3 regions of the Paenibacillus sp. BIHB 4019 genome follow, and region 2 is predicted to be linked to each of the others. Evidence: riboswitches for the same ligand, from Rfam matches in the RefSeq annotation. Region 2 holds a riboswitch; each other region holds the start of a gene.

What was found. A riboswitch is a leader RNA that binds a small molecule or an ion and turns the genes downstream of it on or off. The one in region 2 is predicted to bind cobalamin.
Region 1: it holds a riboswitch for cobalamin, as region 2 does, so the genes downstream of both, cobJ (precorrin-3B C(17)-methyltransferase) here and BBD42_RS16285 (LysR family transcriptional regulator) in region 2, are expected to answer to the same signal.
Region 3: it holds a riboswitch for cobalamin, as region 2 does, so the genes downstream of both, BBD42_RS18220 (energy-coupling factor ABC transporter permease) here and BBD42_RS16285 (LysR family transcriptional regulator) in region 2, are expected to answer to the same signal.

Annotation. Positions count from the first base shown of each region.
Region 1 is NZ_CP016808.1:6,087,508-6,098,496, forward strand. It holds gene cobK (precorrin-6A reductase) at 1-545, opposite strand, end outside; gene BBD42_RS26345 (sirohydrochlorin chelatase) at 549-1,664, opposite strand; gene cobJ (precorrin-3B C(17)-methyltransferase) at 1,689-3,530, opposite strand; cobalamin riboswitch at 3,696-3,843, opposite strand; gene BBD42_RS26355 (hypothetical protein) at 3,979-4,248, opposite strand; gene BBD42_RS26360 (DUF6376 family protein) at 4,272-4,745, opposite strand; gene BBD42_RS26365 (leucine-rich repeat protein) at 5,065-10,140, opposite strand; gene BBD42_RS26370 (hypothetical protein) at 10,925-10,989, opposite strand, start outside.
Region 2 is NZ_CP016808.1:3,742,475-3,753,463, forward strand. It holds gene BBD42_RS16250 (TrmH family RNA methyltransferase) at 1-531, shown strand, start outside; gene BBD42_RS16255 (metallophosphoesterase) at 1,144-1,845, shown strand; gene BBD42_RS16260 (UvrD-helicase domain-containing protein) at 1,936-4,938, shown strand; gene BBD42_RS16265 (Fe(II)-2OG oxygenase family protein) at 4,995-5,663, shown strand; gene BBD42_RS16270 (hypothetical protein) at 5,663-6,544, shown strand; gene BBD42_RS16275 (helix-turn-helix domain-containing protein) at 6,617-6,997, shown strand; cobalamin riboswitch at 7,371-7,576, shown strand; gene BBD42_RS16285 (LysR family transcriptional regulator) at 8,040-8,981, shown strand; gene metE (5-methyltetrahydropteroyltriglutamate--homocysteine S-methyltransferase) at 9,002-10,989, opposite strand, start outside.
Region 3 is NZ_CP016808.1:4,181,604-4,192,592, reverse strand. It holds gene BBD42_RS18235 (energy-coupling factor ABC transporter ATP-binding protein) at 1-57, opposite strand, end outside; gene cbiQ (cobalt ECF transporter T component CbiQ) at 44-859, opposite strand; gene BBD42_RS18225 (energy-coupling factor ABC transporter substrate-binding protein) at 856-1,140, opposite strand; gene BBD42_RS18220 (energy-coupling factor ABC transporter permease) at 1,140-1,913, opposite strand; cobalamin riboswitch at 2,081-2,285, opposite strand; gene BBD42_RS18215 (DUF445 domain-containing protein) at 2,473-3,708, opposite strand; gene BBD42_RS18210 (TrkH family potassium uptake protein) at 4,190-5,518, shown strand; gene BBD42_RS18205 (YdcF family protein) at 5,560-6,168, shown strand; gene BBD42_RS18200 (hypothetical protein) at 6,298-6,636, shown strand; gene BBD42_RS18195 (hypothetical protein) at 6,988-7,551, shown strand; gene BBD42_RS32575 (hypothetical protein) at 8,716-8,850, opposite strand; gene BBD42_RS18190 (MgtC/SapB family protein) at 8,925-9,596, opposite strand; gene BBD42_RS18185 (hypothetical protein) at 9,674-10,989, opposite strand, start outside.

The sequences.
Region 1 (10,989 bases), 2.3 Mb from region 2:
CCCTGCATCGCAACGATATGCTTTTGCGGCAGTCCCAGCGCTTCGCATTTCTCCATATTATCGAGGCGCGGCAGCATACGGGCGATCAGCGTCACGTTAGGCAAGCCTAGCAGACGCTCGGTAAAAACCTGCAGCGTTTTGCTGCCTGTCGTCAGCATCACGACGCCGCCCTTCGCAGCCGCCATTTCGGCTGCTTCGGCGTAATCATCCGCATATTTAATCAGCGGTTGTCCGTCAAAGGTCAAGCTCTCGCGCTCATAGCGAATATATGGCACCGATGCTTGCTCGGCCGCCGCCATCGCATTGCGATGCGCCTCCTCGGCAAAAGGATGGCTGGCATCCACGACAGCCTGTACCTGATTTTCTTTCAGGTAAGCTGCCATTTCGTCTGCGGTCAGACGTCCCACTCGCACGTCAAGTCCGGCTTCCTTCAAGCTGCTTGCCGCACTGTCGGTCACAACCGAAGTCAGCACGCTATAGCCCTGCGCCTTAATTTGTACGGCGAGCTCCCTCGCATCGCTTGTTCCACATAACATAAAAATCATAACTTAACCCTCCCCGACAAGCGTAGCCGCCTTGGACGGATCTTTTTTCTTCTGTGCATCTTCCTTACCATCATCAGCAGCAAGCTCGCCGATTTCAAGATGCTCGTGCTCGTGGTGATCATGGTCATGGTGGTCATGATTATGCTCGTGCGTATGGCCCTCATGATGCTCGTGATCATGCGCATGGTGTTCATGATCGTGATGATGGTCATGGCCATGGTCGTGTGCATGGTGTTCATGACCGTGGTCGTGATCATGATGATCATGGTGGTGGTCGTGATGGTCGTGGTCGTGATCATGGTGGTGGTGATGGTCATGGTCTTTCATCGCTTGCAGGCGGAACTGGCACATATCGCAGTTCATCTTCACTTCGTCCTGCAGCGCTTCTGCTGCGCGGTCTTTCAAAATCTCTTTAAGCAGCGGGTGGAAGCCGAAATATTCTGCAAGCACAAATTCCGTATCCGGATATGCAGCCGTATATTGCTCCATCGCCGCTTCCATCCGTTTAATTAAGACACCGGTAAACAGGAAATAAGGCAGTATAATGACTTTGCGGGCGCCCAGCTTGAGGCAGCGCTCTACCCCTTCATCCATCAAAGGTGCCGTAACGCCAATAAAGGCGGTTTCGACCCATTTCACTTTTAGACGCTCCCAGAACAAGCGGGAAATTTTGAATAGCTCACTGTTCGCATCCGCATCGCTGCTGCCCCGGCCGACGATCAAAATAGCCGTATCCGCAAGCTCGCTTTCCTCTGCGACAACCGCTTCGCCAAGGCGGGAGGTCAAAATTTCCAGTACCTGATCGTGAACGCCAATCGGCCGTCCATAAATAATATTTACAGCTGGGTAACGCAGCTTTGCTTCATCAATTGCCGCAGGCATATGCAGCTTTGCATGCCCTGCCGAAAATAACGTAATCGGAATGACGGCGATCCTGGTCGCCCCTTTTGCTACGCAAATATCAAAGCCCTGCTTCATCGTCGGCGTGACAAACTCCAGAAAGCACAGCTCTACCATATCTGCTTTCAGTGTTGACGCTACAGAGGCGACAAACTCGCGCACCTCTTCATTGCCTCTCTCATCCCGGCTTCCGTGCCCTACAAACAAAACCGCATCCATCTTCCTTCATCTCCCTTGCTGTCGCTAGTCTCCGCACAATGCGTCTTCGATATGAAAAACAGGCAGCTCCTGATAGCGATAGCCTTCTATTTGACCCATTCGTTTGAAAAATTTATGAAAGCGCTCATTCGGATGTCCTTCCGATTTATAAAGCGCAATAATGCGTTCAATCAGTGGCACGATTTCGTCGACGGCAATGCCTTCGGCAACTGGCTGCGCGGCATGCGCGTTGCGGCCGACGGTTTTTCCGCCGAGGAACAAATCGAATTTGCCACGGCGATACACGATGCCGATATCCTCGTTTACTGCGCCATAACATGCCATGCCGCAGCCATTGAACCCGATGCGCAGCTCCTTCGGCATTGCCATGCCGCCGATCTTGTCTTGCAGCTCATCGGCATAAGGCACCGATTCCGCCTTCTCCAGATTGCAAAAATCGCAAGCCTTCAATTGCAGTACATCACCGATTGGAGCTAGGCTGAGCCCATCCGCACGCAGCTGCGCCGTCACACTGTCCGGGTCCGATGTCGGAATTCGCACCAGCAAATGATGATGCGGCGTATATTCAATCGAACCCTTCTCGCCAACAGCCTGCGCCAATGCTACGAGCTGCTGGGGCGTAAAATTTTTCGTCGCGACACCTGGGCTTACTGCAAACTCAAGCACCGATTGCTGCGCAAACACAGGCATAGGGCTCGATACTGCGCCAAACGCCGCACTAGGCTCGATACCTTTGCTGCGATCATTCAGGAGCACCGCTTCCATCGCCAAATGCAGAGGCGATACTGCCGGTACCGGGGCAGCCTCTGCCCTCATCGAAACGGCTGTATTTATTGGGGCTGGTGCCGGATTCACGGGCACAACCGGGGGTGCTACAGCAACCGCTACTCCGCTGCCCTGTCCATTACCATTTCTCGGTTCGTCTGTCGCAACCGCCTGCGGCTCCTCCCGCTCGAGCAGCTGGTCCGTCGCGTCATATTCATCCGCGCGATAGCCCCCGTCCGCTGGAAGCTCAGGCATTCCTGCCGTATGAAGCGCCCATGGCTCATTCTTCTCTTGCAGACGCTGGTGGGGCTTCAAAGGCTGAGCCCCTTCGCCTAGCGTATATTTGCGCTGATAGCCGCGCGGCGTAATCATTAGCCCGTCATAATTGACAGTAGTAGAGTTGCCGATAACGACTGTTGTCAGCATGCCGATATCATGGTCAAGCATCCGAGAAAGAGTCGTCACGACAATGTCTTCACGGTCGCGGTACGCGCTTTTCACAATGCCTACCGGCGTATCTGGCGAGCGGTATTTGAGCAAAATCCGCTGAGTCTCCACGATTTGCCGCGTTCTTCTGCCACTGCGCGGGTTATAAAGCGCAATGACGAAATCCGCTTGTCCGGCCGCTTCTACCCTGCGCGCAATAAGCTCCCAAGGCGTCAAATGATCGCTCAGGCTGATCGTGCAAGCATCATGCATTATCGGCGCGCCAAGCAGGGATGCTGTCGAGTTAATGGCAGAAATGCCGGGAATCACTTCAACCTCTACCCCGCCATTACGCTTCCAGCCTTTCTCAATCAGCACCTCATACACGAGTCCTGCCATGCCGTATACGCCCGCATCGCCGCTTGATATAACGGCTACCTTCTTGCCGTTCTCCGCTTGGCGCACCGCTTCCTGCGCCCGGCTGACCTCCTCTGTCATCCCCGTACGCACAATCGCCTGATCGCTGATTAGCTCCCGAATCAAGTCGACATACGTATTATAGCCGATGACAATATCGCTCTCCTGAATCGCTTCACGGGCGCGTTTCGTAATATGCTCGAAGCTCCCTGGGCCGAATCCGATAATTAACAGCTTGCCGACGCCTGCTTCACTCATTGATGCCCAACTCCTTCTATGTAGCAATTTACAATTTCTATCCAACAAAAAAAGCACCTCTAACAATATGTGTTAGAAATGCTTGAAAAGACCAATGTCCTTGTTAAACGCAGACAGCGAAGGGCCATCCAATCTCTAACACCTTCCTAATATCCACGTAGGTTTACAGTGTCGTTGAAATAAGCAGGTCTCCTGGCTTTGAAGCGTTAGGGCTTCACACAGTGGCGGGTCCGCGCCGGTCTCTCACCGACTTCCCTATTAAGTCAACTTGGGCGCTTTGGCGCCTGCTGACACTTATTCCCTTCCTATTAAATTGTAATCTTAATGATAACATTAGATTGTATGATCGACAAGTGCGTTTATGCCATCAGCCTTGGCGCAAATAGAGCCGGCGCAAGCACGGACAGCATGTCCAGGCTGACGCCAGCTCTATTTTTTTCCGGGCTATTTATTTCTTCTCCAGCGTGTCCCAAGCCGCTTTCACGAGGGAATCAAACAGCTCATCGTCCTCTTCCAGCTCATCCTCAACCGCCAAAAGATCTTCTTCCTTGCCCGATTCATTCAGAAAAAACAAACCGTAGCCCCACTCTGTCGCCTTGCGGCTGTGAAGGGTAATTTCGTATTGGTTCGTCTGGCCCTCTACTTCAAAATGAACCTTGCCTACGAAACCAGATTCCTTGGAGTTCGTCATGCTAGCATGCAAAATGTTAACTTTCATCTTCCATTCTTCCTCTCTTTACGTTACGACACCAGCTGCTGTAGTTGGTTCACTTGATTTAACAGCTCGTTGATTTTGTTAATCGTATTTGGAATTTCCGTTGCGTCAACCAATGCTTTGCCGTCTTCGATCTGCTTCAGCACCGCATCAATGCTGTCCTGCAGCTTCAAATTATAATCGACCACGGTCTGATGGACGTCCTTGGCAAAATCTGGCGCTTGCAGCTCGCCAAACTGCTTGATCGACTCCTGCACCGCTACCAGCTGTTCCTTATAATCAGCGCGTGCACTCGCATCGTTTACGGCTTGCTCCGCAAGCTGCGTCGCCTGCTCGCTAAAGCTCGTGAGCGTCTGCATGTATGTTGCTGCCCCCGTCACATAATCGGCCGAGCTCGATACGGAATTAACCGCCTGTTTGGCATCCTCAAATAACGAGCATCCTCCTAATAATAACATTCCAATGATTAAAAGTATGCTTTTTCCTGAACGAATGGCCATGTTTAATCTCTTCCTTTCCGCCTGTCTTGCACAGAGCACTACTTATACGGCAGATGCGTCCAAACGGTTGCATTTCGTCTTATTAATAAGCTTGTCCATCATTTATGTGGGCTATAAGATCAAATGAGACTAAAACAGCCCGAAAATTTCGTGGATTTCATTTAGACCATTTTCTTGTCAACCGACATTTCACATATACCTGCCAGTTACTTGTACGACGAAAAGGAGCTGCCACGAGGCAAGCTCCTTCCCTATCGTTATACAGACGATTCTATGAATGAGTATCTCGATTAATTTGGGATGGATTACTTTGCTTGATTTAATCGATAAAATGTACATATTGCAGGAACCTTTTCAGTATAACCGCTGCCTGCGCCCTCGTTACATTCTCCCTCGGGGCAAAGCGTCCGTCTTCCATTCCTTTCATAATGCCGTCTTTCGATGCTCGGGCTACCGCAGCTTGCGCCCATGAAGAAACGGAGTCTCCATCCGTGAAAGCATCCAGATGGCCTCCCTCTTGCCCATCGCTACCCGTTCCATGGCTGGTGAAGGTTAAGGCGCCAGCAATCACAACGGCCATTTGCTCGCGGGTAATTGGATCGTTAGGCGCAAAACGGCCGCCACCGATGCCGCTAACCAGCCCGCTAGCCACTGCCGCATTTACTGCAGATGCATACCATGCGGATGCAGGGACATCCGCAAAACGATCACCGCCCTTGCTCTCCTTCACGGATAGCCCTAGCGCACGAACGAGCAAGGCTGAGAATTCCGCTCGTGTAATGGTTCCCTCTGAGTCAAATCGGCCGGCCGCCACGCCGTTCACCAGCAGCTTGGACGCCAGATGCTCCACATCCGCTTTCGCCCAGTGTCCGGTTAAATCGGCGAACGTTCGGGCTTGAACATTTACGACTGTGTACAAGCTGTTATGTGGCACGTTCAGAATCGCTTCGATAGTGCCGTCTGGACCGGTTTCCATCTTTGCCGGAACAAAAACGACGGTTCCGTTTTCCGGGATATACTGAATGGCAACCAGGTTACGGTTTGTGTTCTCTCGGTCCAACTTAATGGTCCGGATCGAGTACGATCCGCCATAGTCGTGCACCTCCAACATTTGCCCGTTTGCTTCGACCAACACTTTATAGTCGATGACGTTGGCGAAAACAGAAAAACCTTGGGAAACGCCGATCTGATCAATTTCTTGTCGAATATGCTCGCCGGCCAGTACCTGTATGATGTTCACGGTCAAATTCGATATTTCCGCGTCGAGACGCTCCGCCAAGCCGATCAGATCGATCGCACTTAACCGCAATTGGTAGCTAGAATCGTTCAGCCTCACCTCGATAATTGTATTAGGATTAGCTTTGACCATATCCGCGATCCAGTCAGCTTGAAACTGTGCCTGTACCGCTTGCTCCCGATTGCCGATTATAATGCTGACAAACGGTTCCATCGCATTTTTCAGGAGTTCCAGCACTTGCTTTCTTGTCCGTTCGGGGAGGATGACTTGCTCGATCACCGTGCCGTCCGAACGCTTGACTTGTTTGCTGTCGGATGGATCGACAAAAATTGTAATCCCGCCATTCGCATCTAACTTCACAGTCGTCCCCGATGTGACCGGTCGATTGCCGTTTTCCGACGAAGATGGGGTTGAGATTCCAGTAACAGTGATGGTTTTCACTGCTTCATTGCCTGCTTCGTCTAGGGCATAAACGGTATAGTCGCCGTTTGCAGTAATGGTGAATTGAGGTGTGGCCAAAATATCGGTTCCTTTCGTTCCGCCGGCAAAATCAACCCCACTAAGACTTCCAGGCAGCCATCGGAGCTGCGTCAGCGCATTTCCCGCAGCTCCGCCGTACACGCTTGCCATCACACTAATCGCTTTACGTTCCGATCCGTTCGGTGCAACCGTCAGAGCAACTTCGGGCGGTATCGCCACGATACGTATTCCGTTCGTGTCCGGTGCTACGTAAGTTAGCGAAGCCGGGAGTCCGCTGGAGGTACGAACGATGCTTGCACCGTTCGGGAGCTCCAATGATGCAGCAACTTTTATTCCGTCAACATCCGCGAGCCCAGCGGGAACTTCGAATTCGAAAGTAAGTTTTGTCACTGCCTCGCCGCGCGCTCCCATATATGGGGCATATACCGTCTGACTGGAGGAATTGTCTCCAACCATGATAGGAACGACCGGTGTCCCTATCACGGTTACTTCATATCCGTAAAATACCGTAAAGCGAAGCGTGTCGCTCGGTCCGTACAAATCATTGGCCGATGCGGTTAGCACCATCCCCACCCAAGCGGCTTCAAATACCGCCATAGCGTCGTTCAAACTGACAGCAGCTTCATCCAAACGAGTCTGAGATTGATTTTCCGCATCGTCGGAAACAGCCTGCGCTGCATCTATCGCGGTCTGGAAGGCAGCGCGGTCTCCTGCTGATGTCTCCCCTACATCCGTACCTTCTGGATGATCCGTCAACGCCTGCTGCGCCGCTGCGATCGCCGTGTCCAGCGCCGTTGGAATGCCCGCTTGTATAACAGCGGTATTAAAGACTTGAACCGCTGCATTTAACTGGCTAACGGCAGTATCCAGTTGATCCTGCGTGTAATTGCCCGCGTTATCGAGAATCTGCTGCGCCGCATCTATCGCAGTTTCGAGCGCGGTGCGCGTTCCTGCCAAAGTTTGCCCTACATCCGTACCTTGCGGATGATCCGTCAATGCCTGCTGCGCCGCCGTGATCGCCGCCCCCAGCGCCGTTGGAATGCCCGCTTGAATAACAGCAGAATTATAGACTTGAACCGCTGCATTTAACTCGTTAACTGCCGTATCCAGTTGAGCTTGCGTGTAATTGCCCGCGTTATCGAGAATCTGCTGCGCCGCATCGATCGCAGTTTCCAGCGCGGTGCGCGTTCCTGCCGAAGTCTGCCCTACATCCGTACCTTGCGGGTGATCCATCAACGCCTGCTGCGCCGCCGTAATCGCCACGTCCAGCGCCGTTGGAACACCCGCTTGTATAATAGCAGCATTAAAGACTTGAACCGCTGAATCTAACTGGCTAACGGCAGTATCCAGTTGATCCTGCGTGTAATTACCCGCGTTATCAAGAATCTGCTGCGCCGCATCCATCACGGTTTCCAGCACGGTGCGGTCTCCTGCCGAAGTCTGCCCTACATCTGTACCTTGCGGATGATCCGTCAATGCCTGCTGCGCCGCCGTGATCGCCGCGTCCAGCGCCGTTGGAACACCCGCTTGTATAACAGCAGCATTAAAGACTTGAACCGCTGCATTTAACTGGCTAACGGCAGTATCCAGTTGATCCTGTGTATAATTACCCGCGTTATCTAGAATCTGCTGTGCCGCATTGGTTGCGGACTGCAGTGCGGTGCGCGTTCCCGCTGACACCTGCCCCACGTTCACCCCTTGCGGATGATCCGTCAACGCCTGCTGCGCCGCCATGATCGCCGCGTCCAGCGCCGTTGGAACACCCGCTTGTATAACAGCGGCATTGAAGATTTGAACCGCTGCATTTAACTGATTAACAGCAGTATCCAGTTGATCCTGCGTGTAATTGCCCGCGTTATCGAAAATCTGCTGCGCCGCATCCTTCGCAGTTTCCAGCACGGTGCGATTTCCTGCTGAAGTCTGCCCTACATCCGTACCTTGCGGATGATTCGTTAACGCCTGCTGCGCAACCGTGATTGCCACGCCAAGCGCCGTAGGAACACCCGCTTGTATAACAGCGGCATTGAAGACTTGAACCGCTGCATTCAACTGGTTAACTGCCGTATCCAGTTGATCCTGCGTGTAATTGCCTGCATTATCGAGAATCTGCTGTGCCGCATTGGATGCGGACTGCAGTGCGGTGCGCGCCCCCGCTGACGCCTGCCCCACGTTCACCCCTTGTGGATGATCCGTCAACGCCTGCTGCGCCGCCGTGATCGCCGCCCCCAGCGCCGTTGGAATGCCCGTTTGAAGAACAGCGGCATTGAAGACTTGAACCGCTGCATTTAACTGGTTAACTGCCGTATCCAGTTGATCCTGCGTGTAATTGCCCGCGTTATCTAGAATCTGCTGCGCCGCATTGGTTGCGGACTGCAGTGCGGTGCGCGTTCCCGCTGACACCTGCCCCACGTTCTCCCCTTGCGGGTGATCCGTCAACGCCTGCTGCGCAACCTTGATCGCCGCGTCCAGCGCAGTCGGAACACCCGCTTGTATAACAGCGGCATTAAAGACTTGAACCGCTGCATTCAACTGGTTAACGGCAGTATCCAGTTGATCCTGCGTGTAATTGCCCGCGTTATCGAGAATCTGCTGCGCCGCATTGGTTGCGGACTGCAGTGCGGTGCGCGTTCCCGCTGACACCTGCCCCACGTTCACCCCTTGCGGATGATCCGTCAATGCCTGCTGTGTCGCCGCGATCATCGCTGCCAATGCCGCGGGATTGCCAGCCTGGACGATTTGCGCATTGAATGCCGCGATTGAAGAAGTCAGAGGAGTTGCGGCGTTAGCCAAGTCGGAGGCGATGGTGGCATTCCCGATTCTGTCGATAAAAAGCATGGCTGCGTCATAGTCTGCCGATAAGTCGTTGTAGGCATTGGCCGAAACTTGTCCTACGCTGGTGCCTACCAGGTAACTTTTCAACAACGACTTGGCGCTAGAGACCGCTTGAAAAAACGCCGTTCCGTCCACAAACGTATGTCCGTTGCTCGACGCATAAACGGCTACGGGAGAATTCGCAATTCCGAATATTTTCAGATTGCCCGGGTTACCCGCAAATACCCCTGTCCCAAAAGTTGTTGCATTGCCTAACACAGTTATGCTTGTTAAGTTGTTATTATAGAATGAACTACTGGCGACATTCGTTACGCTGGCCGGGATAACAAGTTTCGTAATGTGATTGGTGTCGAAAGCCCCGCCATTAATCGTCTTCAAATTTTCCGATAATTTAATTGATGTCAAATTATTCATATAAAAAGAATAGTTGCCGATCGTCGTCACACTATCTGGAAAAACGACTGTTGTAAGCGGATTGTTCTCGAATGCGCTGGCGCCGATCGTTGTCAAACTGTCTGGAAGGTCTATGGAAGTGAGGCCAGTATAACGGAATCCATACGTTTGAATTACCTTTACGTTGTTTGGAATCACGACGCTCGTAATTTTAGGTTTTCCTGTACCGTACGTATCAAATGCTGATCTCCCAATTTCGGTTACCGTCGTACCCGCGTACTCAGCGGGAATAACCACATTCAGATCGGTACCCCTGTAGTCCGTGACCGTTGCGCCATTGGAACCGATTGTAAAAGTAAAATCGTTCTCATCTGCATAAACAGGTATAATCTGCGAAAATGAAGTCCCGAACGTAAATAATGCAATTAATAGACATATGACTGATTTTTTCATGATTTTTCTCCTTTACTTTAACGCTTGAAATGAGATGACGAAGAGCAGAAAATTGTCGGAAGAGCGGGATAGAGATAGGTTTCTGCAACTGGATGGCAACTACATTTGATTATAACGAAGGCTAATAAAAGAATAATGAAAGAATAATGAAAAAATGAGCCAATTTCGCGCAGTATCAATACTTACGGATTTTTCACGTTTTTGTAAAGCCGCTTTTGAAAAATGCCGTAATATCTAAAAGTGATATATTGGAGGGTCTCTTTGAATATTTTTGGCGAACGAACGAGAGGACATCGGAGTCGGGATAGTCAGGCAAATTAGTGTCTCAACGAGGCGATGTGAAGCATTCGGCAATCGGTTGCATGCTGTCGTCGATGCAGCCAACGCCAAATGACAAGAACTTGAGCATATACTAAAAAAGATCGTGATTTAGTTGGTTATAAAAATATCCCGATGTACCAAGGCTTTAAGCCACATCGGGACTGGCTAAGCTGTGACCAATCTATATTTCTAATCAATGACCAACTAAATCTCAAATCACAACTGTTACAACTGGTTGTTTTCCATGGTTTTGCCCTTTCGAATGATATAATACCCTACTAATTCAAAACGACATTATAATATGTATCAAAAAAAAATCTATTTCATTTTATATTACAATTAGCAATTTAGCAGAAAAATAAAGCATAAGCCGCAGATGGCTGAATCGCACGCTGGCTATTACATTCGTCTGCGGCATGACGATGCAGCCCTGTCAGGTAAGCTGCGCCACTTCTTTTGGCAGCTAGCGCTTTGACTTGAATACTTGCCGGCGCCATATGACAACGATGATTAGAAATAAAGCAATGG
Region 2 (10,989 bases):
GGGACGGATACGCCGCCACCGGTGTTTGCTGTTGTGCGCAAGCTGGAAGCGGCGGATGATGCTTTATTTTCAGCTAACGGATTGGTCGTTGTACTGGATGGCGTAAGAGACCCTGGCAACGTTGGGACGATTATTCGCAGCGCGGATGCGGTGGGAGCTAATGGCGTCGTGCTGGGCAAAGGCTGCGCTGATCTGTACAATCCGAAGACGGTGCGCTCCACGATGGGCTCGCTATTTCATTTGCCGATTATAGAGGCGGACTTGACGGAGCTGCTGCCTGCGGCGCAGGATTGCGGCTTTGCGCTGGTCGGGACGAGCCTCGAAGCGTCGCATACTTGCTATTCGTATGATTGGACAGCACCGACATGGCTGCTGCTCGGCAATGAGTCGGAAGGGCTGTCTGCAAGCTCGCTTGATGCAGCCGATGAGACAGTCATTATTCCAATGCACGGACGGGCGGAATCGCTGAATGTGGCGATGGCGGCGACCGTGCTGCTGCATGAGGCGATGAGGCAGAGACGGTATAACTAAACAAGAATTCTTATCAAAATTAAAATTAAACTTCCCTGACTAAAATTAATTGTATCCCCAACCACCAAAGACTGGAAGCTGGTTGCCGATTTTCTCGGGCCATTTCTCCAGTCTTTTTCTCTCCTCTTAAAGCAACACAGCAGGGGTTCCCCGTGCTAATGCTGAATAAGTAAACAAGCAGAAACCCAGGCTAATCAAGACTTTTGGATCATTGGGGTCAGTTTTACTCAGGCATTTCCCAGGCTCTGATCCAGCCATTATAACTGCTGATCCCTGCTTTTCTCAGGCACTTCTCTATCCCTTCAGGGACACGAATTATTAGTCGTTTTCGTTCACAATTGAACCAGTTTTCTTTCAGTTTTTCGCTCCTTTTCTCTACGTTTTTGGGACAGTAATTTTTATTTTTCTACAAAGTAATTCGACAAGAAAGGATTTCTAAAGAAAACAACCGAGGAAAACAGCAAGATAAAGCAAAGAAATACGTTCTAAAATTCAAATGACCTGGTGTTTAGTTCATTTTTTGTAAGGATTAACCGTCAGTTATTTGTATTTTGCGAAATAGTTAGGGCATAAAAGCCGAGGATTTTCGAGGTAGAACACTGGAGGGCTTAAATGAGGAAGTTTTTTATTACGGACATACATGGCGACTATCGGGGGTTTAAGTTGTTGATAGAGCATGCAGAGGTGGATTTTGAAAAGGATCAGCTCGTGGTTGGCGGCGACATGATTAATCGAGGCAAGGATAGCGGCAAAGTGATGAAGTCAATCAAGTTGCTTTGTGAACAGTATCCGAACAATGTTCATGCCGTCATTGGCAACCATGAGGAGATGATGGGCTGGTATTTTCAGCGAGGGGACAAATTATGGCTCAGTCACGGGGGTCATGATACGATTTCGGACTTCAAAAAGACATTTCCCAACGAAGAGGAGCGGCAAGCCCACATCAATTGGGCGTTTTCCTTACCAATGTACTTTGAGGATGATGAGTTTGTATATACACATGCTGGATTGAACTCATATGAGCCGCTGGACTCGCAGAGTCGGGACATACTTTGGATGACTGAAGGTGAATTCTACTCGCTTCCAAAAGAATCGCTTTTAATTACTACCGTCGAAAAACCTATAATCCATGGTCATACCCCTGTCGAAAGAATCTATTTTGACGGTATAAGAATGAACTGCGATATGGGGTCGAATACCTATTGTGTAGAGGATGAACGGGGAGTAGGGCTTATAAATCTATCAGATATGGTTTATTTTGTATATAAGCAAGCACAGAAGAAGATAGAAGAGCGAAAGATACTGTATTATTAAGTCGGAGAATTGTCTTATTTTGTCTCCAATGGGGTGTGGCATGGTACAATATGACTATACCACTTTAAGAGACGTAGGAGATTAATGAAAATGGTTACATGGATTATAAAGATAAAGAGATACTTCCAAAAACAAAAAGCACTAAAGCTTATCCCAAAAATCGAGATGTATTTGCTACTTATGCAAGAAAAATATAAAAAAATTGCAATCGAATCAAATCAAGTAGCGGACCGATATGTACCAAATTCTTACTTTCAAGAACTACTTAGTAAATGTGATTTGGATCGAGCTTATTTAGAAGGGGATTCTCCCTTTCGGATAGCCCCTGGCTTTGAACAGCAATTTAACAAGCTTACTCCTTTAATTGCCACATTACCGCAATACAACGAGCTTTGTCAGTTGCATACATCCACTCGAAATCAATTCCAAGTGCAATATAGAAGTATTCAAGCTCGCAAGGCTGAAATGGCAAAGCGGGTAGAGCGCATCAATGTTAAAGTGCATTATTTTTTTGAAGAACTCGCTGTATTAAAGCAAGATTACATTGCTGAGTCCGCCAAAACCAATTTTGTCAATCAACACAAGGAACCGTTATTCTTTTATGAGCATGCTGTTCCAAGCGAAATCGAGGAATCTGTAGTCCTATCTTATTTGGCATTAATGAGGGATTTCGATAAGAAAGTGGTTTCGTGGAATCAGGAATATGTGCAAAGTGAGTTAATGAACAGCAAAGAGTTTTTTGACGATATTGATGGAAAATCGCTCGATGAACAACAGCGGATTGCTGTTTTAACCGATGAGGACAATAACTTGGTGCTGGCTGGTGCCGGTAGTGGTAAGACGTTAACCATATCTGGTAAAGTGAAATTTCTAACCGAAAACAAAGGGATATCCCCTGATGAAATCTTGCTCATCTCATTCACCAACAAAGCGGCGGAGGAGATGCAGGAGCGAATTGTTGGAAGGCTTGGTGTAAAGGTTGATGTCAAGACGTTCCACAAACTTGGCATGGGGATTATTGCATGGGACTCCGATGCAAAGCCTGATGTTTTGAATGACAACAAGCAGATTATCCAAGATTATTTTCGCTCTGTTATTCACTCGAATCCAATGGAACTTGAAAAAATCGTGACGTTCTTCGGGGTATATCTAAACATTCCAAAGGATCTTCAACAGTTTGATAGCTTAGGGGAATTTCATGAGAATCAAAAAAGTCTAGATTTCGAATCCTTAAAAGGAAAACTGCAAAAAGTAACTAAAATCTTACAGTCATTTAAGGGCGAGACAATGAAGAGCCTGGAGGAAACACTTGTTGCGAACTTTCTCTTTCTTAATGGCATTGAGTACATATACGAAAACGATTATGAATATCCAACGGCTTCGACATATTATCGGCAGTATAAGCCTGATTTTTATCTGCCTGACTATGGAATCTATATCGAACACTTTGGAATTACGAAGGATTTCCGAACTCCGTGGCTTAGCAATATTGAGGAAGAAAAGTATTTAGAAGGTGTTCGGTGGAAAAGGGCTTTGCACAAAGAAAAGAACACTGTATTGATTGAATCGTACTCGTATTACAACAAGAACGGTGTATTGTTTGAAAAGTTGGAAGAAAACCTGCGGAAGCACGGGGTTCAGTTTGAAAAAATTGATGTAAAAGCTGTTTATGAGGCAATTTGTATCAAAGAAAATGATTTTTATTTTGAGGAATTTATTAAGCTTGTCAGTAGCTTTATTAATCTCTTCAAGTCAAACGGTTTTAAAAAAGAGCATTTCTCTCAATTTACTGATGAGAATCAGCAATTGTTAGGTCACAACACTTTTCTGAAAACTCGTAATCAGACTTTCTTGTCTTTGGTAGAACCTATTTATGAGTATTATCAGGACACTTTGGGGAAACAAAATAAAATAGATTTTAATGACATGATTAATACCGCTACTGAAATCGCCAAAGGCAAGAAGGCTACTTTCCATTATAAGTACATCATAATAGATGAATACCAGGACATATCTCAGGGCCGCTACCAGCTAATCAAGACGATTAAGGATAAGACTAATGCAAAGGTGGTCTGTGTTGGCGATGATTGGCAATCCATTTATCGTTTTGCGGGTAGTGATGTGCAGCTCTTTACAAAATTCGGTGAAAATTTTGGAAAGTTCGAGTTGCTTCGAATTGAGCGAACCTACCGAAATTCACAACAATTAATTAATATCGCTGGAAGCTTTGTTATGAAGAATATGAAACAGTATAGAAAAAACTTGGTCTCTGGCAAATACAATACGCAACCGATCCGAGTTATTGGCTACGACCAAAATATGGTTGAGGTGATAAAAGCGATTCTTGACGAGATTATTGACAAAGGTGGGCAGAAGCAGGAGATCATGCTTCTGGGGAGAAATAACTTTGACATCAATTTCTTAAAGGGCCAGACAGATTTTAGAGTTATTGAGAAAGAAAAGGTGTTGACAAGAGTGGAGTACCAAAAACACAAATCAGTTAAAATTAACTTTATGTCCACTCATAAATCAAAAGGCTTAGAAGCGGATCAAGTCATTTTAATCAACGCAAAAAATAACTTACTCGGATTTCCAAACCGCATTTCGGATGATCCCGTATTGTCTTGGGTGCTCACCGATCAAGATGCTTTTGAATTTGCAGAGGAACGAAGATTGTTTTATGTAGCATTAACGCGTACAAAAAACAACTTGTACATTATGGCTCCTGAAAAGGATACATCAATTTTCATAAAAGAATTGACTAAAGACTATGGGACACAATTCGAAACAACCTTTATCCAAAATTCGATTACCAATAACCCAAGATGTCTCAAATGTAAAACGGGATTATTAGTCGAAAGAAAAAATAAACTTCAGAAAAATTTCTTGGGTTGTAGTCATTATCCGCAATGCAAGCAAACTCATAGCGATGTTTGTTTGCTCAATAATCAGGTAATGTGTAGTCGGTGCAATGGCTACATGGCAAGGCGGACGAGCAAAGGTGAGGAGTTTTATGGCTGTACGAATTTCCCGCATTGTAGAAATACAATGAATATCGGAAAATCTTATCACAGAGTAAAACAGATAAGATAAGACTATAGGGGCAGAGCTTACCTATTATCCTATTTTCACTGCGCTGGGGGCTGATTATGGTCGAAATCTCAATGAAAGAACTTGAAGAAGTAGGATACATCAAGCTTAATATTCCTGGAATGATTGAAGAAGATCTGATAGCTATATCTGAACAAATAGGTATACCTATTAAAACAAGGTTGGGGGCAAATGTTATTGACCGCCTTTCCCCTAAAGAAAAGAAAGATGCACATAAAAATTCGCTGAGTGGAAATCACGGGCTTAATAGCTTTCCTATTCACACGGACACGGCTTACTTTAAAATACCAGCCAGATATATATTATTATATTCGGTCAATCCAGGTTCTGGAGGCAGACCTACCCTCTTGTATGATGCAAATAAGTTCTTCAATTACGATAAAGAACTTCGTTTTGAATTAACCAACGTGTTATATAAGGTCGTTAATGGCAGATATAGTTTTCTAACAACAATTTATAATTACTATCAAAGCAATTACTATTTTAGGTTAGATAGAGATTGTATGAAAGCAACGTCATCAGTTGGAAACGAACTGCTAACTAAAATTGATAGCATAATTTACCCGAGGGATCTCAATGAAGTGATATGGAACTGCGGAGATCTTTTGATTTTTGATAACTGGAGAATTCTGCATGGTAGAGGACAGAGTAATGTAATAGATAACGACAGAGTACTTCTCAGAATATCGATTAAGGAGAGACAATAGTGGGGATTGAATATTTGGATCTATACAATAAATCTAAGCTTTTTATTAAAAAAGGCATCTCTAATAGAAACGAATCCGACATGTCAGAATTTTTGCTTTGGGCCAGTTTATCCTTGGAACTGTTAGGAAAAGCCACACTGGCATTTATTCATCCATCATTGGTAGTAGATCCAAACGATCCCAAAGGTTTATTAGTCGCATGTGGCTATAGGAAGCATGATGATTTCAAAACGATTCAAGCAAAAACAGTTTTTGAACGACTGCATGTAACTCTTTCAATTCCAAAATTCGATCATAAAAAGAAGGAATTTTGCATGTCGTTGGCAAATAAAAGGAATGCAGAACTGCATTCAGGATTGTTACCTTTTGATGGTCTTAGGTTAGATTTAATATTACCTCATTTTTGGGAAATCTGTGTGATTCTACTTGATTTTCAAGAAAAAAAATTAGAAGAATGGATAGGGCATGATGAAGCAATACGAGCATCAAAAATTATTGAAGATCATTCGGCTATACTTAAAACTGTTGTTGAATCAAGGGTTGAAGCTTGTCGAAATAAGTATAGTGAAAAGTATAAGTTTGACAAACCACATATTACTTATGACGTAAATGATGATGAGGAACTGATACTTTGCCCAGCATGCAATAATGATGCTTTAGCATATGGTGAACTAAATGATAAGGTATACGAAGGAGAAAGCCAAGATAACCCATGGCATTCGGTGTACTCTTATATCTATGATACGACTGAAATTCATTGTAGATATTGTGATTTGAAGTTAATTGGTTATGAAGAAGTGGAAATTGTGATCGAAGATCCTGTTTTTTCTAAGACTGTCGAAGAAGAGCCAGATTATGATTACGATTATGGAAATGACTAAATTTTTTTGTGGAGTAAGGCTTATAAATCAGTGAATTTGTGAGTATTTTTCTCAGGTTTTACGATATCCGAGCTGGCAGAGTATTCAGGCGTATCAAAACAGGCCATTTCACAATATGAGAATGGTAAAACCAAGCCTACTTTAGAAACACTTATAAAAACCACATTAAAAGAAATTCGTGCCAACAAAGGTGATCATGTTCTAATTGGAAAATTACAACCGATATTTGAACTTGACATATTAGATCTAACAAAAAGAATAGAAATTAAAACTAAAAGCATATTTAAAAAAGACTATAATCATAATGACAATTGGGTTAATGAATTCATATCTAATTTCATTGTAGAGATTAGTAAACCAATTAATGAGAATGAAAAAAACATAGAATATGTAGCAACGCAATTATTATCTGAATACATTAGAAAATTAGGTTTTGATGGGATTAAATTTTAGAGCAGTATTGCTTCAGGTACTAATAATTATGTTTTATTTTGTGGTCCCAATACAGATATTTTGCGTGATTCGTACGAATTTGAATATTATACGTAAGCAGGGATTGCCCGTCCAAATCCCGAATATTTAAACAAGCAGAACCCCCAGGCTACTCAAGTCTTTTGGGGTAAGCAAAGACGGTGTTACTCAGGCATTTCCTAGGCTCTTACCCAGCCATTATTACAGGGACATTACCTTAATGGTTATAGCTTAAATCTATATCCAGGCATAAATTATTTGTATCATGCTATATTCATGAAAATATGCAATCTTACTCATATAGGCGTTTACGATGTAGGGAAATTATGAAAAGCACTCTGTCTAGTGGGTATAAATTAAAAAAGTGAGAACAGGTGTCTGATCGGCGAGCGTGCTTGTCGTTCTGACTTAAAAGGGAAGTTCGGTGCAATACCGATGCGGTCCCGCCACTGTAACGGAGGAGCAGGCAGCTCAACCAGCCACTGGTCTAGATTGATCGGGAAGGCCGCTGCCGAGTGACGATTCCGGAGCCAGGAGACCTGCCAGTTCTGACAACACTGCTGTACCTACGGGGAGATAGGGAGGTGTTAGATGAACCGTCATAATGCACTGTTATGAAGGCGTCTTTCCCTATGTATCTTTCAAAGGGAGGACGCCTTTTATTGTTTCCAGCAGATTTGACCAAAGAAAATTCATGTAGCTCGTGATGTGGATTTCCGTGGTATTGAGCTCGGGAAAGACTGTGTCTTCTACAACGATGCAGCGAGGCTAATGAAACTAGCAGCGTGGATGAAGGTTCTTGGGCAGCGCATGAGAAGAAGGAAATCATCTTTGGCATCAAGTTCACCGGACACTATTGGTTTTCGTTGGCACCATCTCTTCCGTGATTACCTTATAAGCCGGTTACAGGGTGACCGTGACTTTCTTCAGATCCTTGTAGGACACGTAGCGAGTGGAATTGCGGATTTGATAATTGCTTGAACGGGTGAAACGGGCCATAATTCGGAAGTAAAGGAGTATTCTAATGACCTTGCAGCAATTAAAATATATTCTGACCATCGTTAGAAGCGGCTCCATAAGCGAAGCGGCAAAAAGGCTGTTTATTTCGCAGCCGAGCTTGTCCAACGCGGTGAAAGAAATCGAGATGGAAGCCGGTATTGAGATTTTCCTTCGATCGTCCAAGGGAATCGTGCTATCAAGCGACGGAGCGGAGTTTTTATCCTACGCTAGGCAAGTCGTGGAGCAAGCCGAGCTTCTCGAGCAGCGGTACATGAATCGTAAGCCTTCGAAGAAGCTGTTCTCGATCTCAACACAGCATTACGCCTTCTCTGTGCAGGCTTTCGTCGGACTGCTGAAGGAGCTTAATGTGGATGAGTACGAGTGCACACTGCGCGAAACACGCACTCACGAGATTATCGAAGACGTACGGAATATGAGAAGCGAGCTCGGAATCATCTATATGAGCGACTTCAACCGCAAGGTGATTCAGAAGATATTAAAGGACAACGAGCTGCGATTTCACCCGCTGTTCCAAGCGGAAGCGCACGTATTCATTAGTGAGGAGCATCCACTTGCCTCCAAGGCGCTGCTGGACATCGAAGATTTGGATGACTTCCCGTGTTTGGCCTTTGAGCAAGGCGAATATAATTCCTTTTACTACGCGGAGGAAATACTCAGCACACGAACGTACAAGAAGAAAATACTGGTCAGTGACCGCGCCACGCTATTCAACCTGCTGATTGGACTCAATGGCTATACCATTAGCTCGGGCGTACTGAATAAGGATCTTAACGGGGAGCAAATCAAATCCGTAAGGCTTCGTACGGATGAGAGCATACAGGTAGGTTACATCGTGAATCAGAAGGCGAGCTTGAGCCAGCTGGCCGCCGCCTACGTTCTGAAGCTCAAAACGGTCATTACGGATTTCGGCTATCCGATCATAAACCAAGAGGATGGGCTCGCTTGAGCCCATCCTCTTGTAGGTTATTACAATGTTGCTCTTACTTCTTTGGCTGCTTGGACAAGGTTCTTCAAGCTGGCCCACGTTTCAGTGACACCGCGAGTTTTAAGTCCGCAGTCCGGGTTAACCCATAGCTTGGAGACCTCTATCTTGCCGAGCATGCGATCGAGTCCTTGTTTAAGCTCTTCGACGCTTGGGATCCGAGGCGAATGGATGTCGTATACGCCTGGGCCGACTTCTGTACGGAAGCCGCACTCTTTGATTGCGTCGATGATGGCCAAGTCTGAGCGCGACGCTTCGAACGTAATGACGTCGGCGTCCATCGCATCGATATCGCGAATGATATCGTTGAACTGGCTGTAGCACATATGAGTATGAATTTGCGTTTCGGCTTTGACGCCGCTATGCACGAGTCTGAAGGCAGGAATCGCCCAGCTCAAGTACTCGCTCTGCCAGTCGGAATGACGTAACGGAAGCTTCTCTCTTAATGCGGCTTCGTCGATTTGGATAATTTCGATGTCATTAGCTTCGAGATCGAGTACTTCGTCGCGAATCGCAAGACCGATCTGAAGAGCGCTTTCCTTCAGGCTGATATCTTCGCGAGGGAACGACCAATTCAGGATCGTTACCGGACCCGTCAACATTCCTTTGACCAGCTTGTTGGTACGGCTCTTAGCGAACGCCGAGTATTCTACAGTAATCGGCTTGCTGCGGCTAATGTCGCCCCATATAACCGGGGGTTTTACGCAGCGTGTTCCGTAAGACTGCACCCAAGCGTTCTCAGTGAAGATAAAGCCATCCAAGCATTCGCCAAAGTATTCGACCATGTCGTTTCGCTCGTATTCGCCATGAACAATGACATCAATTCCGATTTCTTCCTGCTGTACGATGCATTCTGCGATTCGGTCAAAGTTGAATTGCTTATACTGTTGCTCGGTGATGTTGCCTTTCTTGAAGGCTGCACGGTTCGCGCGGACGTCAGCCGTCTGAGGGAACGAACCAATCGTCGTCGTAGGTAACGGCGGTAGATTGAATTTCGCTTTCTGAATCGTTTCCCGCTCGGCGAAAGCAGGAAGTCTCGTGAAGTCGGCGTCCGTCAATTCCGCGACTCTCTTTTGCACCGAGTTGTCGTTCGTGAGGCGCGATGCACGGAACAGCTCCTCATTCTCCGTATAAAAAGCAGATGCTTCATGGCTCGCTTGCTCCAGGATCGACTTGAGTTCTGCAAGCTCGCGCAGCTTTTCTTCCGCGAACGCGAAATATTGCTTATTCGCCGCCGTAAGCTTCGTTTCGTGCTTAATCGTGTATGGGACATGAAGCAGCGAGCATGAAGTGCCGAGCACGATTTGGCTTGCATGCTTGCCGATCTCGTGAACGAGGGCAATTGTCTGCTTATATTGGTTTTTCCAGATGTTTTTGCCGTTGATTACGCCGGCGAACAGCACCTTGTCATTTGCGAAGCCATGCGTGCGCACGAGGTCCAAAGACTGCTTGCCCTCGACGAAGTCGATCCCGATTCCGTCAAACGGCAGCGCTTGAAGAACCTGATAGCAGTCGCGAACGTCTCCAAAATACGTTTGCGCGACAACTTTTACACTACCTTTAGCGGACAGGATACCGTTATAAAGCTCTGTGAACAGCGCGATATCATCCGCCGTCAAATCCGATACCAGTGCAGGTTCATCCAGTTGAAGCCATGCTGCGCCGAGAGTATTCAATTGGTTAAGGACAGCCGTATAAGCTTCGATAATCGCAGGCACGAAATCCTTTGCTTTCTTCGATCCGGTGAATCTCGCGAGCTTGAGCAGGGTGAATGCTCCGATTAGCACAGGCTTGGTTGCGATGCCGAGCTGTTTTGCTTCCGTAAATTCGTCGAACAGCTTCGATCCGGCTAAACGGATGCTTGTCGTGTCATCGATTTCGGGCACCATATAGTGATAGTTCGTGTTGAACCATTTTTTCATCGCCAGCGCTTTAACGTCGCCTTTTTCGCCTTGATAGCCTCTCGCCATTG
Region 3 (10,989 bases), 440 kb from region 2:
GTTCATTTCCATAATGGTTGATGCCCGATCGTTATCCGCCAGCTTATTCACCTCCATACCGAAGCCATAGCTCTGCTGCCAGTAAAATCGTTAAGCCGAGCCCCGCTTCCGCCCAATGCCGGAGGCGAACCTTCCGCTTTACAGCAGGCGCAAGGCGGATTTCATTCGTAAATCCTCTTGCCATAAGCCCATTCGACAGCCCCTTGTATCGATGCATCGTTTTGACGAAGAGCCGCACAGCAATCGCCGCCGTATCTCGCAATTTGCCTTTAAAACCGTGTTGACCGCCCCGTGCACGCTGCGCGAGCAGCATAGCCCCCGCCGTATCCAGCAGCAGAAAGATGAAGCGATACATAATGATCATGAGCTCCAGTACAATTTGCGGCATTTTCAACCGCTTCAGCACTTGCAGCAGATCCGGGAAGGGGGTCGTCAAGGTGATGAAAAACATGCATGCCAGACAAGCAAGAATACGTGTAAAAATATGTCCGGCCAGCCCTAACGATGCCTCTGGCACATACAGGCTAAGCGGCTCCCATGAAACGAGCACCCAGCCTGCTTTCGCTGCCGCCAAGCTTCCTGCTGCACTGCCGCTGCTATTAGTAAATTCAATGAGCAGAGCGGGCAAGCTGAGAATGAACAGCAGGCAAGAGGAGAAAAGCAGCGCCGCATAAAGCTTGGCAGGCACTTTCGCATAGCCGACCGTCCACAGCGCAAGCCATGCGAAAATGGCAAGCTGTACGAGCGGATGAGCGATATAGGCAAGCAGCAGCAGAAGGGCTGCAAGCCCGCATTTCCAAAGGGCGGATAAATCCCGCAGCTTATTGGAATAAGAAATCGTATCAATCCATTTCATCATTGCTGCTTCGTTTTCCCTGATTTCCCTTTAATAAGGCCAATTACATAGCCGATTACTCCGGCGCCAATCGCAGCTTGCAGCGCAAACAGCATGCTTTCCGTTTCTCCCGGCAACTCAGCCAGCGGGGACGCCCATGGCTCATAATGCGGCGCAATCGTCTGGATCATTTCCTCCGCTGCGCCATCCGCGCCGCCAAATTCGGCGTTAATGAATAGTAAAGGCGCAACGGCAAGCAAAACAACAATGGCTAAAATCCAAATATTTTTGGCGCTGCGGCTCATTATACGCGCTCCCCTTTCATTCTCCGCTTCAAAATAGACAGCTCGTCTGTATTAAAAGATTGCAGCCAGTTCCAGATCAATACCGTCAGCAAGCCTTCGCTAATCGCAAGCGGAACCTGGGTAATCGCAAAAATACCGCCAAATTTCATAAAGGATGCGAGTATGCCGCCCTCAACAGCCGGAAAAGCAACAGCCAGCTGAACCGAAGTAACGATATAAGTGGCCAAATCAGCAACAGCGGCAGCAGAAAAAATCGCCACGCCTTGCTTGCTGCCTGAACGCATCAGCAGCCGATAGACGGCATAGCCCGCCGCGGGACCTGCAACCGCCATTGAAAAAGCATTCGCGCCAAGCGTCGTCAGCCCGCCATGTGCAAGCAGCACCGCTTGAAACAGCAATACCATAGAACCTAATACGCTCATGGGCAGCGGCCCGAACATAACCGTGCCAAGCCCCGTTCCCGTCGGGTGCGAGCTGCTGCCTGTAACGGAAGGAATCTTAAGCGCGGACAGCACGAAGGTGAAGGCAGCCGCCAAGCCCAGCATCAGCTTAAGCTCTGGTGCTTCCTTTGTAATTTTCCGAATGGCGCGTACACCCAGAATGAAAAAAGGAATAAAGGCCGCCCACCAAAAAATCGCCCACCCCACAGGCAAAAATCCTTCCATAATGTGCATCGCATAAGCGGATTGCGGCTCATTCACCAGTAAAAAAAGCGTAAACCCAATAACCAGCAAAGCGGTGCTAACTGCTGTCTTTCTTTTTAACTTGACCATTCGTTTCAATACCCTCCCCAATGTGTTCATGCCTGAAGACAACAAAAAATGACCGCTTTCCCTTCGCTGGGAAAACGGCCATGTGTACGCAGAAATAGACGGTTGCGCCAGCAAACAGACTGGTAGCAATCGCTTTCGTTCGTACACCTATCCTTTCCGCGAAGGCAATGTGGTGCTGGAACGAGGTAGGTCTCCTGGCTAGCGGATCATTATTTTCCTTCGTCTTCCCTGGCTGCCCTAAAGCTTAGGCCAAGTGACTCCTGCTGGTGAAGGAAAACTCCCCGATTACAGTGGCGGGACCGCTCGGGATTTGCACCCGATTCCCTGTTACCCTTTGACGTGCGCAAAGGCACCTCGTTCCATTTGAATCATTTTTTCAAAATATAGGAAAGGATCTGATGTTCCAATCCCTTGTCTATATTTCTTGGACTTAAAACACGCCGCGCCGCCAAAGGACGGAGACAGCCGTTTCACCTTGTATTCATGGGTCATTTTGTAGTTTGATCTTATCACAAAAAATTCAGGCTGTCCCCTATAAATGTAAACGGCTACTTCCCTGTTAGAAGAAGGACAAAATAACGCCTACGACAAAACCGCATAATGCGCCGTTGACGCGAATCCACTGCAAATCGTTGCCGACTTTTTCCTCCAGCATGGAGACGAGCGCCTTGTCATCCATCCGGTCGAGATTATCCCGAACGAGCGCACCAATGCGATAGTGATTATTCTCAATAAGACGAACGAGATAACCGCGAATGCCCTCTTCCCAATTGGCGAGCATTTCCTGCTTGCCGTTCAAATAATCCGTTGCAAAACGGTATCCCTGCACAATGGCGCGCCCTCCGCTGCGATGCTGCTCCTCCAGCTTGTCCAGCACGAGCTGTCTCAGCTCCTCCAGACGCAAATGGATGAAGCGTTCCGTTTCTACGCTGTCCACACCCTGTTCAATGAGCTGCTTCAGCTTGAGCATCAGCTCTTCGTTATCGGCAAGCTTCTCCGCCTGGGCTCTCACCTCAAGCAGCAGCTTTTGCCGATGCGGGCTTCCAGGATGGGAGAGCTCCTGCATCGTTGAGAGCAGCATGTTCTGGATCAAGCCGCCGAGCTTCTCCTCGTTCATAAAGCCGACGAAAGCTTGCAGTGCAAACCCCATGAAGCCGCCAACCTTAAGCTCCTCCAGCTTTTTGAAGGCGAGCTTGCCGAGCATTTCCTCGGTTTCACGCTTGCGAATCCAGTGGCCTACATGCTCCAGGCCGTAATCCAGCGCCCGTTCATCCCAGCGCTCATGGACGAAACGATCCGCCAGCTTGCGAACGATTGGCGTAAAATCCTGCTTTTTCACATAATCCGCCAAAAATCCATGCAGCACGCCGCTAACCCGCTCCAAAGGCACGCGCTCTACTGCCGACTGGGCAAAATCAACCGCTGCCAGCCTGAATTTGCGCTTGCCAATCAGCCGGGTCGCCGCCGATGCTGCTCCTGCGAACAGTTGAAAGCCAGACAGCTTGCGGGTAATGCTTTCTTTATTCAGCAGTTCATTTTCCATAGCGCTGATGAGCGAGTTGACGATTTTCGCCCGGTTTTTGAGCAGCAAGGACGTATGCGGAATGGGAATGCCCATCGGATGGCGGAACAGTGCCGTCACCGCAAACCAGTCGGCAATTCCGCCGACCAGCCCTGCTTCAAAGCCGCTTTCCAGTAGATGCGTCCACGTGTTGTCTGGCAGCCACCATCTCGTAGTAATGAAGCCTGCCCCCATAACGGCAAGCGAAATACCTGCTATATATCTTGATTTCATCGTTGTCCTCCTAATCGCGGGCCCCAGCGCCCTCCTGTTGCATATTGCCCTATTATACCAGATAATGAGGTGGCAAGCGTAAACGGCTGTGCCTGCCTTTGGCAGTACAATCCCGTTTCGCGTAGAAATATAAGCGTTAATAAGAGTCAAACTTATTCTTCTTATATTTCAAGCGTAAACGGCTGTGCCTGCCTTCGGCAGCACAAGCTCGTTTCGCGTAGAAATATAAGCGTTAATAAGAGTCAAACTTATTCTTCTTATATTTCAAGCGTAAACGGCTGTGCCTGCCTTCGGCAGCACAAGCTCGTTTCGCGTAGAAATATAAGCGTTAATAAGAGTCAAACCTATTCTTCTTATATTTCAAGCGTAAACGGCTGTGCCTGCCTTTGGCAGCACAAGCCCGTTTTTCAACTACACCATTGTTTCGTTACATATAAAGGAGATTAATTGTGTGCTCAAACTACGAACCATTTTTCTAAAAATGACTCCGCCGCAAATTCTTACGCTTGGCTTTCTCGCGATTATTGCGGCGGGTACCCTATTGCTTTCTCTGCCTTTGGCTTCGTCAACCCATCAGGCAACGCCGCTCATTGACGCGTTATTCACTGCCACATCCGCTGTTTGCGTAACGGGGCTTGTCGTCGTCGATACCGGCATCCACTATTCAACCTTTGGCGAGCTCGTCATTCTCGTGCTTATGCAGGTTGGCGGACTCGGCTTTATGACGATGTCTACGCTGTTCGCCCTTGCCCTGCGCAAACGGATATCGCTGCGCGAGCGGCTGCTGCTGCAGGAATCCATGAATCAATCTTCGCTGGAAGGGATCGTCCGCTTCATTCGGCGCGTGCTTATTTATGCTTTTGCCATCGAAGGAATAGGCGCCCTTGTTCTGGCACTGCGCTGGTCAACGGAAATGCCTTTTGGCAAAGCGCTGTATTTCGGCATTTTCCATAGCGTGTCGATGTTCACCAACGCCGGATTTGATATTATGGGACCGATGAACGGTCCATTCAGCAGCTTTGTGAATCACGTCAACGATCCCATTATTAATGTGATCGTCATTGCGCTCATTTTTCTCGGCGGAATCGGCTTTATCGTATTGGCGGAAATGTGGGATTATCCAAAAACACGCAAGCTGTCTTTTCATTCCAAGGTTGTGCTGTATGCGACAGGCATTCTGTTTGTCGCAGGTGCAGCCGTTATTTTTATTTTCGAGTTCACAAATGCCAAAACACTAGAACCGCTTAGCATAAGCGGCAAGCTGTACAGCTCGTTGTTCCAAAGCATATCGCCGCGCTCGGGCGGCGCAAATACGCTGGATATTGCTTCGCTGCGGCATGCGACGCAGTTTCTCATTATTTTGCTCATGTTCATCGGTGCATCCCCGGGCTCTGCGGGTGGCGGCATTAAGGTGACGACGTTTGCGATTCTCATCGGTGCGGTGTTTGCGATGATTCGCGGCCGCGAGGATGTCGTCTTTTTCCGCAGAAGGCTGGCAAAGGACCGGGTGTACAAAGCGCTGACGATTACGATAGCCTCTCTGGCGGCGATTATTTTATTTACGATGATTTTATCTACCACCGAGGATGTCGATTTCCTCGTTCTGCTGTTTGAAGTAACGTCCGCATTCGGTACAACCGGATTGTCGCTTGGCTTAACGCCGCATTTGACGGTGATCGGCAAGGTGCTGATTATTATTATGATGTTCGCGGGGCGGCTTGGCCCGCTGACGCTGGCGTTCACACTCGTTCCTGCGCAGGAGAAGAAGGAGCTGTATCGCTATCCGGAAGGAAAAATTATGATCGGATAACATGCGGCGAGGAAAAATCATTTTTAAGGAAAGGGAAGTTCATGAAAAAAAGGCTTGTTTCGAAAAAAAACATAACGCTGTTGCTTTGCGTTTCAGTATTTATCGCAGCGGTACTATGCTGGTTTTCCTATGAAATTTGGTCGTTCAGCATGAAGGATGAAGCGAAGCCAGCTGATGCGATTTTAGTTCTCGGCACGGCGGTCTGGGGTGATCAGCCATCTCCCGTGCTGCGGGAACGCCTGAACCATGCTATAAAGCTGTACGAGCAAGGTTACGCAAAATATATTATTTTCACCGGAGGACGCAGGTCTGCGAATGAGCTGGCAGAGTCAGAAGTATCACGGAGCTATGCGATTGAAAAAGGCGTGAAGCCTGAGCATATTTTGATCGAAGACCAATCTCTTATTACAGAGGAAAATTTCGAATATTCGCTAATTGTAGCGAAGCCATATAAGCTAGAAACCTACATAATTGTCAGCGATCCGCTTCATATGAAGCGCGCACTCATGATGGCCAGCGAGCTGGGAATGACGGCATACTCCTCGCCAACTACGACCTCCGCATACAGCAGCATGCGCACAAAGCTGCCCTTTTTCTTCCGCGAGCTGTTTTATTATACAAGCTATCGAATTATATATGCTCTGAGCTAGCTGAATGCCTTCAGCCCTCAGAGTATTTTTTTACGCTGAAAAACTAGTATTATACATTTTTGGCATGCGAATTCCGATAAAAAAAGGGTAGGACTATTTTACTAAGATGCTGCAAGGGAGATTAGATGAATGTCTGAAAAGTTGAAGAAATTGTTAGAAATTCTCAAGGAGTTGTGGTACCTACCGTTTGTTGTTTACTATGTTGGCTTTATTTATGTTCAAGGTTATTTTGCTCCCTATACCGGTGATCTGTTTATCGCCAAAGATTTTTTGACAGTCTACCCAGTATCACAAAGTCTGTATTTAATTAATGGCATTTTTCTTGTTATTTTTATAGCAATACCTATCGTATTTTTAATCGCACTCCCCTCAAACAAAAGAATAAAAAAGCAAACGTCTAGCCTGAAATTTTTAAGTAAATCAATAAGAAGTGTAAAGTATTTAATTGAAAGGCGTCGGCATTCCTGACCAATGAAATTGCTTCATATTTTATTACCATCTATTCTGATTTTTTGTTTTTTTTATTTACAATTGAAAGTATTAGCTTCATTTTCTAATTCCACCTCATTTATAGTTTTTTTCGTCTCATACGGTATTTATTTCTTACTGATTTTTTATCTATATAAATTCACTCTTCTTTCAAATAAATTTAGAAAATACAATAAATCAGTTTTATTTGTAATTTCTTTTCTTACATTCTCAGTATCATTATATTTTCATAGTGTATACGCACAAACAATAAATTTAGCTCAGTATCAAACAAATAATCGTACAATTGAGTTAAGTAAGCTGCAATTAGAAAACGGAAGTACGATAACCATGGTTAAATTAGATATCTCAAATGATTATTATATTGGATATGATACTAATGCAAATAAGACTGTTGTCATTCCCAAGGACAAAATCATAAAAATAGAAAATTTCCAATCTTCAAAGGGAATCAAAAAGCAGCTAATCAGCTTTGAAAACTTGAATGATGAGGATAAAAATATTATCAGCACGTTACAAAGCTATTATTATTTTAAAATCAACGCACCAGATCTCATAGCAAAATGTACAACTGTTTGCAACGAATATGAAGAATTTAAAAGCTTACTTTCCAATACTTACTTCAAACATAACTTTGATGCTTCGGATCCAATAATTTTAAAATATCTCAGTAATAAATCATTCCGTTCTAAAAATATCACAGAGCATTTTGGAAATGATTTCTCTATACCAGAATCTGAAAATAATGATACTACTCTTAAGACTGTATATGTGAAAGAACATTGGAATAATGATATTTTCCATGTTAAATATACTTTACAAAAAAGTGACGAGGTGAATAAAAACCAATGGGTTGTTATTAGCCAAGAAGAAGAATTCTTCAAATTTGAGTAACAGTTTTTCAGTGAATCGTTTCCCTAATTCCGCCAATATACACAATCATATTGCGAAATTAAATAATAATGATTTGATTTATTACAATAAAATAATAAATTACGTATTAAGGTCAAAAAATAAAGAAAACTGATTCAGATGCCTGTGGCTGCATGTCTTGGTTAACATAAGACGTATACTGGATCCAGATACGTCTTTTATGTTATAAAAGCCTTTCCTGCAATCCTACCGTCCCATACAGCAACGTCACGGCTTTTTCGACGCACAGTAGGATTGAATACCCATTTCTTGCATCAGATAAAGAACTATTTTAGGATTAACCACAATTATGGAATAGAGGATATATCCCCTACCTTATACTAAAATACACTACCTTCATATCCCTCTGTTCATAAATCACTGTCATCTTCGTCTTCCAATTCGCAGTAGGAGTTTCATGCTTCGGCTATGGTAATTGTAATAGCCACTGAGACTAAAACCTAGGTATCCGCATAACCGTTTAATGGCTTGTTAGTTATTCATTAAGTAAATGATAATATGCTTGTGGTGGGTAATCCCTCATTCAAAATTTGTAACCACTCTTATAGAATGTCCACCTCTAACTAAAGATGTCGAATCACTCGATCATATACAATTTCCATCCGATAAGATTCTCCTCATCGCTCCTCCAACACTTATTGGTCGCCTTCACGATACTTTCTCATCCATACTTTACACAGATTTTTATTTTGTTCGCCTAAATGTTATACGAGTATTCTATAACTCCAGCCTTCTTCACTGTGTATGCACATAGTTTCTTCTTTCAATGACTTAGGATAATTTTTAAACTTTTATCCTTTTTTACTGTCATTAAATAAAGCTCCATCAGATAGATAAAATAGGTTTATTTAAATGTCTCTTCCAAGAGGATATTTCAAATTAAAGATGAGGAAGTATTTTTTGACTTTCAATAAAGGAGCTCAAACGGATCGAGTGTAGCGTGGACGGGCACTGATGAAGGCTATAGTAACAACAGAAAAGTAAATAGAAATTTGGCGGACACAGCAGCTGCTATTTGTTGCAGATAAAGGGGCATGAGCAGGTTCGCGGACTCAGAAGCCGCTAATCGCCCCCATTATGATCATTTATAGCGAGAAAAACCTCATTAACGGCTTTCCTGTCCGCTTATCCGCCAAAATCGCCTAAAATGGGCAAATAGCTGCTGCTGAGTCCGCCTAGACCAGGCGTAAACGGCTGGCGCCATCCTCTGGCGGCAAAGCTGCCGTTTCGCGGGTGAAATATAAGGCAGCCGTTTGTCATTCTCCTTGCTCATGACAAACGGCTGCCTTTTTCAATTTCAAGTTAAGCGCTTTACCTAGTATGAAAAAATGCTCCTATGAGCTAATGTTTTCGACCTCGACGGAGACGACATTTTTATAGCGCCGAAGATCCTCGTAGACAGATGTTGTCGGGTGCAATTCCCGCGATGACAGCACGAGCTGAATTTCTTTGCGGCCGTCGCCAATATCTTTGATTTTCGTATGCTTGATCTGGTGCTCCGATCGAATTTTCGTCATCAAGCCGTCCAGCTCAGCCGAACGGTCAAACGTCATGCAGACCGATAGGTCGCGCTCGCGCAGCTTTCTCGGTCCTAATGCCCGAACCACGAACGGCACCAGATTGACCGCCATGATGATGAAGCCTACGGCAGTGAACGCTTCTTTATAGAAGCCTGCTCCTGCCGCAATCCCAAGCGCCGACGCCGACCAGACCATTGCAGCTGTCGTCAGGCCGGAGATGACATCGTTATTTCTTCTCAGGATGACGCCTGCGCCAATAAAGCCGATGCCGCTCACAATTTGTGCCGCCAGCCGCATCGGGTCCATGTTAGTCATGCCCGGGTGGGCAAGCTCAGTCGACGCTTCGATCGACACCATCGTAATTAGGCAGCTTGCGACCGCGATCACCATGCTCGTCTTGATGCCAAGCGGCTTGTGCCGAAGCTGGCGGTCTACACCGATCAGCAGCCCAAGCAGCAAAGCCGCCCCCAATTTAAGTACAAACAATTGTAATCACCCCTTCTGGGGGAGCATCTTCCTGAAGCGCGATAGTCAATCAGTTAGCTGCAACTCCATATATACGGTTACTGCCCGTCTGCCCCATTCCCCTCGCTTGGGCTGGGAGACAAACGGATATGAAACGTCCGATCATAAGGAGTCAGCACGTTGACGACCAGCGTCTGGCAATCTGCCGGGAATGCAGCCCCGCGGATCGATTTGGCCCAATGCTCGTGTGCACCGCCGTCCATCTCGATCCAGTCGCCGCCAGCCGTAAATTTAACAGTGCCTGCTTTCCAAAATTGCGTACCTGTCTCGGCAGGAGCCAATTCGCCGCCAGCGAATTGCCCTTCCTTCCCAAATACGAAGGAAATTTGGGTTAGCAGCACATCCGGCTTGTCGCATTGAACACGCAGCTGCCAGCCATCATACGTTTCCGTCAACTCAATTCGGACATCATGCTGCTGCAAATGTGTTACCTCACGCAGCTGATGCGGCAGCAAATACCATGGGCTGACGGAATGGCTTGCTATTTCAGGCAAACGATCCGTTGCGATCGGCCCGTAGTAGCCTTTTGATTCCGTCCCCGTCAGAACATAACCGGATTCAAGCTGCTCCAAATGGTTCATCTTGATGAACCCCGGATCAAACGAGCTGCTGACCTGCACACCAAGCAGCCGCGCCGCCCCATGTCGAAGCGCAAAAAACGAATTCGTCTCCGTCATGACCGTAACGCTCGTTTCCCCATCCCGCTGCCGGGCAACCGGAGCGCCGAAATCAGGATGCAGACGGCTGTGATAAATCCGCCCGCCATGTCCAGCCGACTCCATCTGACTTAAATAATGCTGCCGATTAAATTGCCCGTTGATGACAACGCGGTAATGGTCTGGCAGACTGCCGCTTTTCACACCTGGCTCTCTCAGCTCCGGATGAAGCAAAAATCCGAGCAAAACATTGTTTGGGATTGGTCCCGGATGGTTAAGCGCTGCGATTCCCAGCTCCGCCAAGGCAGCGAATAAAGCATTCTGATCGCGCTGTGCCATAAGGCAGGACGCGAGTGTATAGCCGGACATATCGAACGCTTGACCAAAGTCCTGGCGCCCAGAATAATCCGTAACGACTTCGCCGTCAGGATGGATCAGATAAGCCATCATTCGCAGATTGCGGCGAACCGGCTCCAAGAGCTCGGGACGGCCAAGCAGCTCGGCCGCATGAAACAGCATAATGTCGCTGACGCCGTTATAAATGCCGTTGCTGCGTTCCGTCCATTCCCCATCCTCCGTGCAATCCATGCCTTCAGCCAGCCATTGGTCGGCACGAGCTACAAGCTCTGCATTGCCCGTCAGCCTGTGCAAGAAGGCAAGCGCCGCTGTCAGCACCCAACGATGGTTCGGCGTGTGGC